DNA from 2 places in the Mesorhizobium sp. WSM2240 genome. Region 2 is predicted to be linked to the other one. Evidence: riboswitches for the same ligand, from Rfam matches in the RefSeq annotation. Region 2 holds a riboswitch; the other holds the start of a gene.
The links. Region 2 has a riboswitch for thiamine pyrophosphate ahead of thiC (phosphomethylpyrimidine synthase ThiC). Riboswitches for the same ligand answer to the same signal wherever they lie in the genome.
Positions count from the first base shown of each region.

Region 1: linked by a shared signal. The riboswitch ahead of ABVK50_RS02170 (YkoF family thiamine/hydroxymethylpyrimidine-binding protein) and the one ahead of thiC (phosphomethylpyrimidine synthase ThiC) in region 2 are both predicted to bind thiamine pyrophosphate.

Region 1 is NZ_CP159253.1:450,587-455,925, forward strand. It holds gene ABVK50_RS02155 (ABC transporter substrate-binding protein) at 1-94, opposite strand, end outside; gene ABVK50_RS02160 (ABC transporter ATP-binding protein) at 91-846, opposite strand; gene ABVK50_RS02165 (ABC transporter permease) at 843-1,643, opposite strand; gene ABVK50_RS02170 (YkoF family thiamine/hydroxymethylpyrimidine-binding protein) at 1,677-2,285, opposite strand; TPP riboswitch at 2,276-2,389, opposite strand; gene ABVK50_RS02175 (TetR/AcrR family transcriptional regulator) at 2,769-3,455, opposite strand; gene ABVK50_RS02180 (efflux RND transporter periplasmic adaptor subunit) at 3,597-4,601, shown strand; gene ABVK50_RS02185 (ABC transporter permease) at 4,609-5,339, shown strand, end outside.
Region 2 is NZ_CP159256.1:191,729-197,067, forward strand. It holds gene thiO (glycine oxidase ThiO) at 1-499, opposite strand, end outside; gene thiC (phosphomethylpyrimidine synthase ThiC) at 502-2,331, opposite strand; TPP riboswitch at 2,445-2,562, opposite strand; partial or broken gene ABVK50_RS30590 (TerC family protein) at 2,925-3,135, shown strand; gene ABVK50_RS30595 (DUF982 domain-containing protein) at 3,256-3,609, opposite strand; gene ABVK50_RS30600 (DUF982 domain-containing protein) at 3,716-4,003, opposite strand; gene ABVK50_RS30605 (phosphotransferase family protein) at 4,588-5,339, opposite strand, start outside.

The DNA.
Region 1 (5,339 bases), on a different replicon from region 2:
CAGTGACCGTTTTCGACTGTGCGAATGCAAGGCTCGGGACGAACGGCGCTGCCAGGGCAGCGACTATGATCTGGCGGCGGGTGGGCATGGTCAGTTCCTTTGGTCAGGGTTGAGCAGGGTTTGCAGCAGGCTTGCCTCGACGGCGCTGGCTTCCGGCGTGGCGAGGTCGATGCGGGGACGGGGAAGCGGAACCGTGATCTCGGTCAGCACGCGCGCCGGCCGCCCGGTCAGGACGTAGATGCGGTCGGAGAGGAAAGCCGCCTCGCGTACGTCGTGGGTGACCAGCAGCACGGTCCAGCGATGGCGCTCCCACATCGACTGCAGCCAGCGCTGCATGCCCGCGCGCGTCAGCGCATCGAGAGCGCCGAATGGCTCGTCGAGCAGGAGCATGTCGCGATGCTGGACGACGGTGCGCAAGAGTGCGGCGCGCTGTCGCATGCCGCCGGAAAGCTGCGCCGGATAGTGACGCTCAAATCCCTCCAGGCCGAACTCGGCGAAGAGAGGCGCAACCCGTGTGCGCGCCACCTTGCGGGTGACGCCCTGCACCTCGAGGCCAAGTGTTGCATTGTCGATGATGCGTCGCCACGGCATCAGCGCGTCGCGCTGCGGCATGAAGGCGAAAGGACGCCTGGCCTCGGTCAACGGAGCGCCGTCGAACGTGGTTGCGCCCCTGTCGGGTTGAACGCTGCCGGTCAGAATCTTGAAGATGGTCGACTTGCCGGCGCCCGACGGACCAAGGATCGAGACGAACTCGCCCGCCCGTACGGTGAGCGAGATGTCGGCCAGCACGTCGAGGCTGCCGAAGCTCTTGCGCAGATGACGCAACTCCAGCCGACTGCCGCTCATGGTCGGCGCCTTTGGTCGAGCCGTTGCCATGGCATCGACAAATGCTGGATCATCGCCGCGGCGGTGAACAGAACGAGGGTCAGCGTTGCGCTGACCAACACGGCCGCGAGCACGAGGTCCGGCCTGAAGTTGTTCTTGGCATTGAGGATGTAGATGCCGAGGCCCTTGGCCGCGCCCGCATATTCCGCGAAGATCGCGCCGACCACGGCATAGGTGATGGCAATGCGCAGGCCGGCAAAGAAGTAAGGCAGTGCAGACGGCAGCCGGGCCATCAGGAAAGTGCGCCAGCGCGAGGCTCCCATCGACACCAGAAGTGCTTCGACATCCTCGTCGGTTGCTGCATAGCCCTGGACCAGCGCCACCAGCATCGGAAAGAAGGTGACGAGCGCGACCAGCATGATCTTCGGGGTGAGGCCGAAGCCGAACCAGAGCACGATCAGTGGTGCGATGGCGACCAGAGGCAGGGTCTGGCTGATGATGAATACCGGGAACAGGGCCCGGCGCAGCGGCCTGGAAAAATCGACCAGCACCGAGAAGAGGAAGGCTGCCGAAACCGAGCAGGCAAAACCGAGCAGCGTCGCGCGGATTGTGGGGAGCGTGTTCGCGGCGAGCGCATCCCGATGCTGCACCATCTGGGCGAAGACTCGCGACGGCGCGGGCAAGGTCGTCGCCGAAATGCCCGAGACTTGCGCATAAACTTCCCACGCGGCGATCAACGAGCAGATCGAAATAAGGGCGGGACCGATCTTGGCGAGAGCGGACGCGAAACCGCGTGCGGGAGACGAAACGTCGGACATGGCGGACCTTTGGGGTGCAAACCAACCGGCGCGTCAGCGCGGCGTTGGGCTGTTCGCGGATACCGTCAGATCGATCGTCACATGCCCTTCAGGCGGTCCGAAGCGGCAGAACGCCGCTTCGAGCGCGGCAAAGACCGCGCCGGCATCGCCGCCGAGCCTGGTGCAGAAATTTTTGGAGCGGTCGAACACGCCGGAGCGTTTGAGAAAATCGATGCAGCCGTAGATTTCGTCCATGTGATCGCCCGTTCCCATCACATAGAGCGAGAACTGGGCGGCGGCCGCCGCATCGGTACGGGGAGCCTTGGTCATGGCGTCGAGAGCCGTCGCTTTGCGGTTTTCCAGAGACTCGCGCGGGCCGTTCAACTCCGGCGACGCGCGTATCTCGTCGTCGGGCTCGCCCGGGCAGCCGCGTGAAATTGCTGCCGATAGCACACAATGGATGCCGCCCTTGGCCGCTGCGACGAAGAGGTCGCGCATGGCCGGAAACAGCACTTCGGGAGGGCCGACCAGCAGCGTCGAGATGTCGTCCGTCTCTATGCGCAACTGGTCGCGATAGGGATCGAGCGCGCCGAGAGCGCTCATGATGACGCCGACGAAATCGTCGGTCATGGGATAAAGGGAAATCTGTGCGCCTGAAAACATAACCCGCCTCGCTCCGCTGGTATTACCCAGATCAGCTTTTAGGGTTTGAAGGCTTGGCGCCCGCGTCTCAGCCCCGGCAATACGGAGCACCCCTGTGGATGGCGGCAACCAATCAGATCGCGAGCGATTGGGCAAGCCTCTTCACGTAATTTGCCCACGCAAAGTGATATTGCCGTGCCGCTGGCTGAGCGCTCCGGCGTGCTACACTGGAATCAAGTAAATTGCACACGCAAAAAAGCCCGCTGCGGGAGGAGGTGCAGCGGGCTCTATTGAGGCGAACCCGGGAGGAGGTGAGTTCGCTTTGGCCGGCATCGCATCTGGGAGGAGTAGATGGCCGACAACACTTAATCTAGTCCTCGCCCATAGATTGGGCAATAGAACAATCTGCCTGACTCTTATGCAGATTGTCGCAGGCCCGGTTCCTCCTTGCTGGTTTTCCGGCCCGACGAGGTTTTTGATCAGATCACGTTTGCCGCGGCGCGATCAGGAAGTATCCGTGGTAAGAAGGGCGTGCGCAAAACCGGGTTCGGCGACCTCGATCGTTCCGTCCGGCAGCTTGAGAACGCGGTCGACAGCGATCCCGTAAAGCCGCAGTCGTTCGTCCAGCACACGCACGGCTTCGTCGATATTACCCGCTTCCGCCTGCTGTATGGCCCGGTGCATCACGGTCGCGAGGCTGAGGCGGAACTGCAGCAGCATCTCGGCGAACGCCTGCGGATCGGGCGCGTCGAAACGTCCCATACGGCTACCCTCTGCGATGATTTCGGTGATGACCGGCGCGGCGACTTCGGAGACCGCCCGGTCGATGCGGTGGAAGAGCACGACGTTCTCGGGCCGGAAGACCACGTCGAAAGTGCGCCGCATCTGCGGCGCCAGTTCACGCTTGAACCGCCGGGAACCGGCGAAGAGCGCATTGAGGCGCTCTACCGCGTCGAGCGAGCGGTCCTCGAGAATGGGCCGCAGTTGTTCCATGCTTTCTCGCGCCACACGGGCGGCGAGCGCTTCGAGCAGCGCCTCTTTGGACGGGAAGTAGTGGTAAAACGCGCCTTTCGAAAGGCCGGCTTCGCGGATGATGTCGTTGACCGTCGTGTTGTCATAACCGCGCTCGAAGAACAGCCGCTGCGCACAATCGAGCAGTTCGGCGGAGCGGATTTCCGGAGATTTTACCACTCGGGCCAGGCTTCGATCCCCGCTGCCGTTTGGCGGAACCTACCCGCCGTAACACATTGTCCTCATTATAGACCGACGGTCGGTCTAATGCTATAGGTGCCGTCGCCAAAAACCGGTTCAACTGTTACGGGAGAAGTTCTGGTGCGGCTGCTGCGATTTTTCCTTCTCATCGTCGTGCTCGCGGCCGCGGTTGGCGCCGCAGGCTGGTATTTTTGGCGGCCAGTCTCGGTTTCGGTCGTGACGCCCACGCGCGGAGACGCAGCCGAGATCGTCTATGCCAACGGCGTCGTCGAACCGCGCAATTGGGCCAAGGTGACGCCGTTGGTGCGCGAGCGAATCGTCGAACAATGCAATTGCGAAGGCGCGCCGGTGGAAAAAGGCGACGTGCTCGCCCGGCTTGACGACAGCGAAGCGCAGGCGGTGCTCGCCGAACTCGAGGCCCGGCTTTCGCTGGCGCAGGAGGAACTTCGACGCCTCTCGGTGCTCGCGGAACGCAATACGGCCAGCCAGCAGGCGCTTGATCGCGCGCAAAGCGAGGTCACGCAGATCGAGGCGCTGGTGGCCGGGCAAAGCGCGCGGCTCGAAAGCTATACGCTGCGCGCGCCGATCGCCGGCAAAGTGCTCAGGCAGGATGGCGAGGTCGGTGAGGTCGCTGATCTGGGCACGGTGCTGTTCTGGGTCGGCGATCCGAGGCCGCTGCTCGTGGTGGCCGATGTCAACGAGGAAGATATTCCGCGCGTCGAGGTGGGTCAGCGGGCGCTGCTGCGTTCCGACGCGTTCCCCCGACAGGAGCTCGAAGCGGTCGTGGACAGCATCACGCCCAAGGGCGATCCGGTGACCAAGACCTATCGCGTGCGCTTCCGCCTGCCTGACGACACGCCGCTGCTGATCGGCATGTCCGTCGATGTGAACATCATCACCGACGTTTCGGAGGACGCGCTGCTTGTGCCGTCGGTATCCATCGAGGGAAACCGGGTGTTCGTTGTCGAAGGCGACAGGGCGCGGCTTCGCGAGATCGAGACCGGCATCCGCGGCATCCGCGGCGTTGAAGTGCTCTCGGGGCTTGACGAAAAGACGCGCATCATCTCGCCCTATCCGGAGGCGCTCGAGAACGGCGCGCGGGTTGCCGTCGAGGGCGGGGAGTGAGGCCGCCATGCGCCTCATCATAGATATCGCCATGACCCACATAGCCGGGCGAGGGCGGCAGACGCTGGTCGCGGTGATCGGGGTCGCCGTCGGCGTTGGCTTCTCCATCGCCATGGCGGCGCTGATGCAGGGCGGCCAGGACGATTTCGTCGAGCAGCTGGTCAACACCATGCCGCATGTGCAGGTGACCGACGAGCAGAGGACGGCGCGCCGCCAACCGGCCGAGGACGCATTCGACGCGGTGGCAATTTCGGGGCTGAGGCCGCGCGACGACCGGCGCGGCATCATAAATCCCACTGAAGCGCTCTCCTGGCTTGAAGGCTGGATACCCGGGCGGTTCGCGCCGAGCCTCAGAACGCAGGGCGTCATCCGCTACTCGAGCCGCGAGGTCGGCGCCGCGATCATCGGGGTCGATCCCGAAGCCGAGCCGGCCGTCTCGCCCATCGTGGGAGAGTTCGTGCAGGGCAGCTTCCCAGGGCTGACGGCTGGCGGCAACAACATCGTGGTAGGCGACACCATGGCGGAACGCCTGGGCGCGGGACTGGGCGACACCGTCACGGCGGTATCGTCGGAAGGGCTGAGCCGGAGCTTCAGGATCGTCGGGCTGTTCCACACCGGCACCACGGCGCGCGACGAGGGCGAGGCCTACGTGCTGCTGAAGAACGCGCAAATTCTCTCCGCCCGCCCGAACGCGATCAACGAGATCCGCATCAAGCTCAACGACCCGAATGCGGCGCC
Region 2 (5,339 bases):
CCGTCGGCGGTTTTGTCTGCCCGAAGAGAAAGCGGACGCCAAAACCGTGCAGTCTCTTGTGCAACCGCAACAGCGCCCGGCGCGGATCGACATGGGCTTCGTGCGCGAAAAAAAGCCCGGCGCGAAAGCGGCCGGCAAGGTCGGGTTCCAATGTGGCAAGCTCGTCCGCGGAAAGATGCGCATGACCCTCCGTCCGTACCGCAAAGCGCCGAAGCTCGGCAACGTCACGCGGCGGCGCGACCACCAGCGTTCCCTCGAACCGCACGAGGCCCGGCAGCGTTTTTTCCCACCATCGGGCTGCGCTCTCGCCAAGCGTGATGACCGACCGGTCCGCGCTTTCAGCCTCGCAAAATGGCGCGAGCATCCCGCCGGCGAGCCGGGAGGCGCCGGCGCCGATCGCCGGCTCCCTCTCGACAACCATGATGTCTGCTCCGCGCGTGGCGAGCTCGTATGCGGCGGTAAGACCGGCGACGCCAGCGCCTCGGATGAGGACACGCATGCTCAAGGCTCCCCAGCTGTGTCCGGCTGACTTTCGACTTCTTCAAGCGGCATGTAGAGGTCGCCGCCTTGGCGGTATTTTTGCGCCATAGCCGCCATGCCCTCCTTCTGCGCCTCGGCGCGAATGTCGTGCGATATCCGCATCGAGCAGAATTTCGGGCCGCACATGGAGCAGAAATGCGCAACTTTGTGCGCCTCCTTGGGCAGCGTCTCATCGTGCAGCGCGCGGGCTGTCTCGGGGTCCAGCGAGAGGTTGAACTGGTCCTCCCAGCGGAACTCGAAGCGCGCGCGGGACAGCGCATCGTCCCTGATCTTTGCCGCCGGATGTCCCTTGGCGAGATCGGCGGCATGCGCGGCGATCTTGTAGGTGATGACCCCGGTCTTGACGTCGTTGCGATCAGGAAGGCCGAGGTGCTCCTTGGGCGTGACGTAGCAGAGCATTGCAGTACCAAACCAGCCGATCATCGCCGCGCCTATGCCGCTCGTGATGTGGTCGTAGCCAGGGGCGATGTCGGTGGTGAGCGGTCCGAGCGTGTAGAACGGTGCCTCGCCGCAGATCTCGAGCTGCTTGTCCATGTTCTCCTTGATCTTGTGCATGGGGACGTGCCCTGGCCCCTCGATCATGACTTGGCAGTCTTTCGCCCATGCGATCTTGGTCAGTTCGCCCAGGGTTTCGAGTTCGGCGAATTGCGCGGCGTCATTGGCGTCCGCGATCGAGCCAGGGCGAAGGCCGTCGCCCAGCGAGAAGGAAACGTCATAAGCGCGGCAGATGTCGCAGATGTCCTCGAAATGCTCGTAGAGAAAACTCTCGCGATGATGGTGCAGGCACCACTTCGCCATGATGGAGCCGCCGCGCGAGACAATGCCGGTGACCCGGTTTACCGTTAGCGGCACGTAATGCAGCCGCACGCCGGCATGGATGGTGAAATAGTCGACCCCCTGCTCGGCCTGTTCGATCAGCGTGTCGCGGTAAACCTCCCAGCTGAGCTCCTCTGCAACACCGCCAACCTTTTCCAGCGCCTGATAAAGCGGCACCGTGCCGATCGGCACGGGCGCGTTGCGGATGATCCATTCCCGGATGTTATGGATGTTGCGGCCGGTCGACAGGTCCATCACCGTGTCGGCGCCCCAGCGGATCGCCCAGACCATTTTTTCGACCTCTTCCGCCATCGAAGAGGTGACAGCGGAATTGCCGATATTGGCGTTGATCTTGATGAGAAAGTTGCGGCCGATGATCATCGGTTCGGATTCGGGGTGGTTGACGTTGGCGGGGATGATCGCCCGCCCGCGCGCCACCTCGTCGCGAACGAAATCCGGCGTGACGAAGTCCGGGATGGCTGCGCCGAAGCTCTCGCCGTCCCGCAGCATTTGAGTGCGCGCGATCTCGCGTCCAAGGTTTTCGCGGAGCGCGACAAATTCCATCTCTGGGGTGATTATACCCGAACGCGCGTAGGCGAGTTGAGTCACCGCCCCAGCGGCTTTCGCCTTCAAAGGCCGATGGCGGGTTGGAAACTCGGGTGTCAACCGCTCGTCCGACACAAAACCGTTGTCCTCCGGCCTGACGTGACGGCCTTCGTAGTGCTCGACATCGCCGCGTTCGGTGATCCAGTCCGCACGAAGCCGGGGGAGGCCTCTTTCGATACTGATTTCAACTTGCGGGTCGGTATAGGGACCTGACGAATCGTAGACGATGACCGGGGGTTCTCCGGCGGTCGGGTGGACTGCGATTTCACGCAGCGGCACGCTGATCTGCGAATGAATCTTGCCGGTCCTTCGGATTTTCGTTGAGGAAGGCAGCGGTCCGGTCGACACGGAGGGGGTGAGGGCATTCATATGAGGCTCCTTTGCTCATGCATTGGAGACCCAGTTCTGTGCCGGAAGGATGAGACGCTTCATCAGTATAAGGTTCGGGCTTTCCGCCTGAATTCCTTGCGGGCGTATTTGCCCATGAAGCGCTTGCACCGTCCCTACGCCAGTATGAACTGGATCAGGTTCAACGGGTCACTGCGCTGCGAAGAGCCAGCAGTATCTCAGCCCCTTGTCGGGACTCCCCTGGTGAAGAGGTCAAGTTGAACGACGCCTCGTCGACTTGTCAAGCGCTTGCCTCAGCATCACACCGAACGTGCGCCGTGCCGCGTTGCAAAATTACAGGCCCCACCCGCGCTAAGTGGGGTGCAAAACGCCCCTTGATTAGCATGCCCCTTGAGTTCCTCGCGCAGGCCGGGCCCCTCTGGCAGTTCTTCAGAACTGTGATGTCGGACTGGAATGTCCAATCCGGTGGCCTGGTGCTTGGGAGTTCAGCCGCAGTCCCTTGAGCTGTAAACGTCGATTCGGAAGTGCGCCGTCACTTTCCGAGCGGCTCATGGTTGAGGTCTTTCTCCGACAGCATGGCGGTCACCTTCTGATGACAAGAGAGTGGGTGCCACATGACCGAATTCCTGACTCCAGAAGCCCTATAGCCCTTCTCTAGTCATCATGATCGACTTGGTCTTGGCAGGTGACAATGCCATCGTGATCGGCTTGGCCGCTGCTGGTCTACCGAAGAACAACGCAGCAAAAGCCATTCTCATGGGCATCCTCGCCGTCATGGTGCTGCAAATCATCTTTGCCGCCGCCACAACTCAGCTACTGCAGATTGTCTGATCGTCCTCGTGCAAAGTCGGCCGATTGGCTGTGAATCGGCCCTTTAATTTTCGAGTAGTGGTCAAGCCATTTCTTTCGTTCCGGTAGCGAGGACACCGAGTAGGCCTCCTCAGGTCACCGGCGTGCCTCCCTCGATGACGGTCCCGACTTGGACGAGGTCGAAGAGGACGAAGCGCTGGACGGGGTGGCCTGACCCCCATGAGTTCTTTTGGAACGGGCAGTCACGACAAGAATTCGCGCCTCAAGCGCTGCGTCTGCAAACGCTTGACGGGCCTCTTCAGCTGTCACGTGCCCCTGCGTGGCGCCCCGCAATGCTTCGTCTGCCATCTGGAACATCGGGCCGTTGTGGTCCGGCCATTTGTCGTTCGCGAGGCACTCCGATGCCACCCAAACGGTGTGGACCAGGCGGGTTTTGCCGGGTTTGCCAAAGCTGATGCGAACCGGCCGATCAAAGCGGATCTGTTTCATTGCTCTTTCGAACGGCGATCGCCATCCGAGGCTCCGAATACGTCCCGATCCTGTCGGCATCAGTCCTCTTCCATCGGGAAGCCGGCCTCCGCGGCGATGACTGTCTTCACCCATGCCCGAGCGCAGCAGTCTCACCCGGTTGCATCACTACAAGGATTTTCGCCTCCTTCGCCGCTTGCATGAATGCTTCGCGCGCGAATGCGGGTGGTTCACTTCCCGCGAGCACCTTCATGCACGCCATTCGCGCCTGAATGCGTGTAGCCGTCTCGCCGATCGGCCAGTCGTAGAGCAGCATTTCCGCGGCCTCTCTGGCGCTGGAAACGCAGCGTTCTCCGGCGTCCGTCGCCACCGGAACCGGTTCTTCAAAGGGCCCAAGATCGACGTCGTCGCGCATCGCAGCCTCCTTTGGGAGTTGAAGAGCCGCGATCGAGCGCGGTTGCGTAACGATTCCGCACCTGCGCTTACATAACGTGAGCAAATCCTCATGAGCTGCGGTCCATCGACGTTGCCCACTGGGGCCGTGCACCTCGAGTGCGAGCTTTCGATCAGGACCCGAGCCGCGCGAATGGCATTATGGCCAGCGGCGTGTGAAAAGCCGCACTTACAGGTCGGATACATGGCCGCACCAACCAGCAACTGCAAAATGCTCAAATAAACCCTTGCCAACGGAGAGCCGTCCATACGGCCCCAAGGCTGCCGGGAGGAAATGCCCCATGTCGACCAAGAGCCAAACTTTGTCTTCGCCCGGAAGCGGACATCCCCGGTGGTCATGCTGGAAGTTGTAGTCGCGCCAATCTCGGACGCTTCTTGGATCGCGAACGAACGACAGGGTATCTCTCAGAACCGGCCGCTTGTTGTCTAACAGCGTGGCCGCTCGAAACGTCGTCCAGTTGGCGCGCGTTACACAATTTAACGAAGCCCGCGTCCAAACGGGCCATATATCGGCTTCAACTGCGCCCCGTTACGGCCAGAAGCATTTCAGCCCTTAGCGACCGCCGCCAAATGACGGGAAAGGTCGTCGCTCTCCATCAGTGCTCTGCAGCGCGCAAATCGACTATCTGCGTAAGCGCGAAAGTCGTCGGCCGGATTGCCGTTGGCAAGCTGGATCAGGCCCCACAGGGTCCATAGCAGGTCGCACATCGCCTTATAGATGACGATCCGGCCCCGCTCCACCGGTCGGGGCTCACAGCCGAAATAGGCGCGGATCATTTCTTCTTCCTGGTCAGCGTCGAACTCTCCCTCGACCGAAAGATCGCCCAGATCCCACATCGGATCGTTCATGCCGGAATATTCCCAGTCGACGATCCACATACGCTCGCCCGTATCGAGAAAATTCTCGCAGAGCGGGTCGCAGTGGCTTGGGGCAAGCGGCAGACGGTGCTTGCCGAGCGCGGCGCGTATCGCCAGGTTCGCTTCGTTCACGACGTCATGGTAGCCGGCCGGCAACGCCACATCCTTGGTCGACAGCACCTTGAGGTAGTCGTCGATCATCGCAAACAGCTCGAAGCGAAACGGAAACACCGCCCCGCTGTCGTGCAGTTTCCTAAAGGCTTGCCCGGCCCTGGCCGGCGATCCGGGCCGCGTCTTGAACTTGTGCGGCGACATCGTCTCGGCCCCCTCAATGAAGCGCGTCACCATCACACCCGCCGTAACGTCGAGATGAAGCACCTCGGGACTTACGCCAGCTCTCGCGGCCTCTCGCGCGGCCACCGCCTCATGGAGGCGGTTGA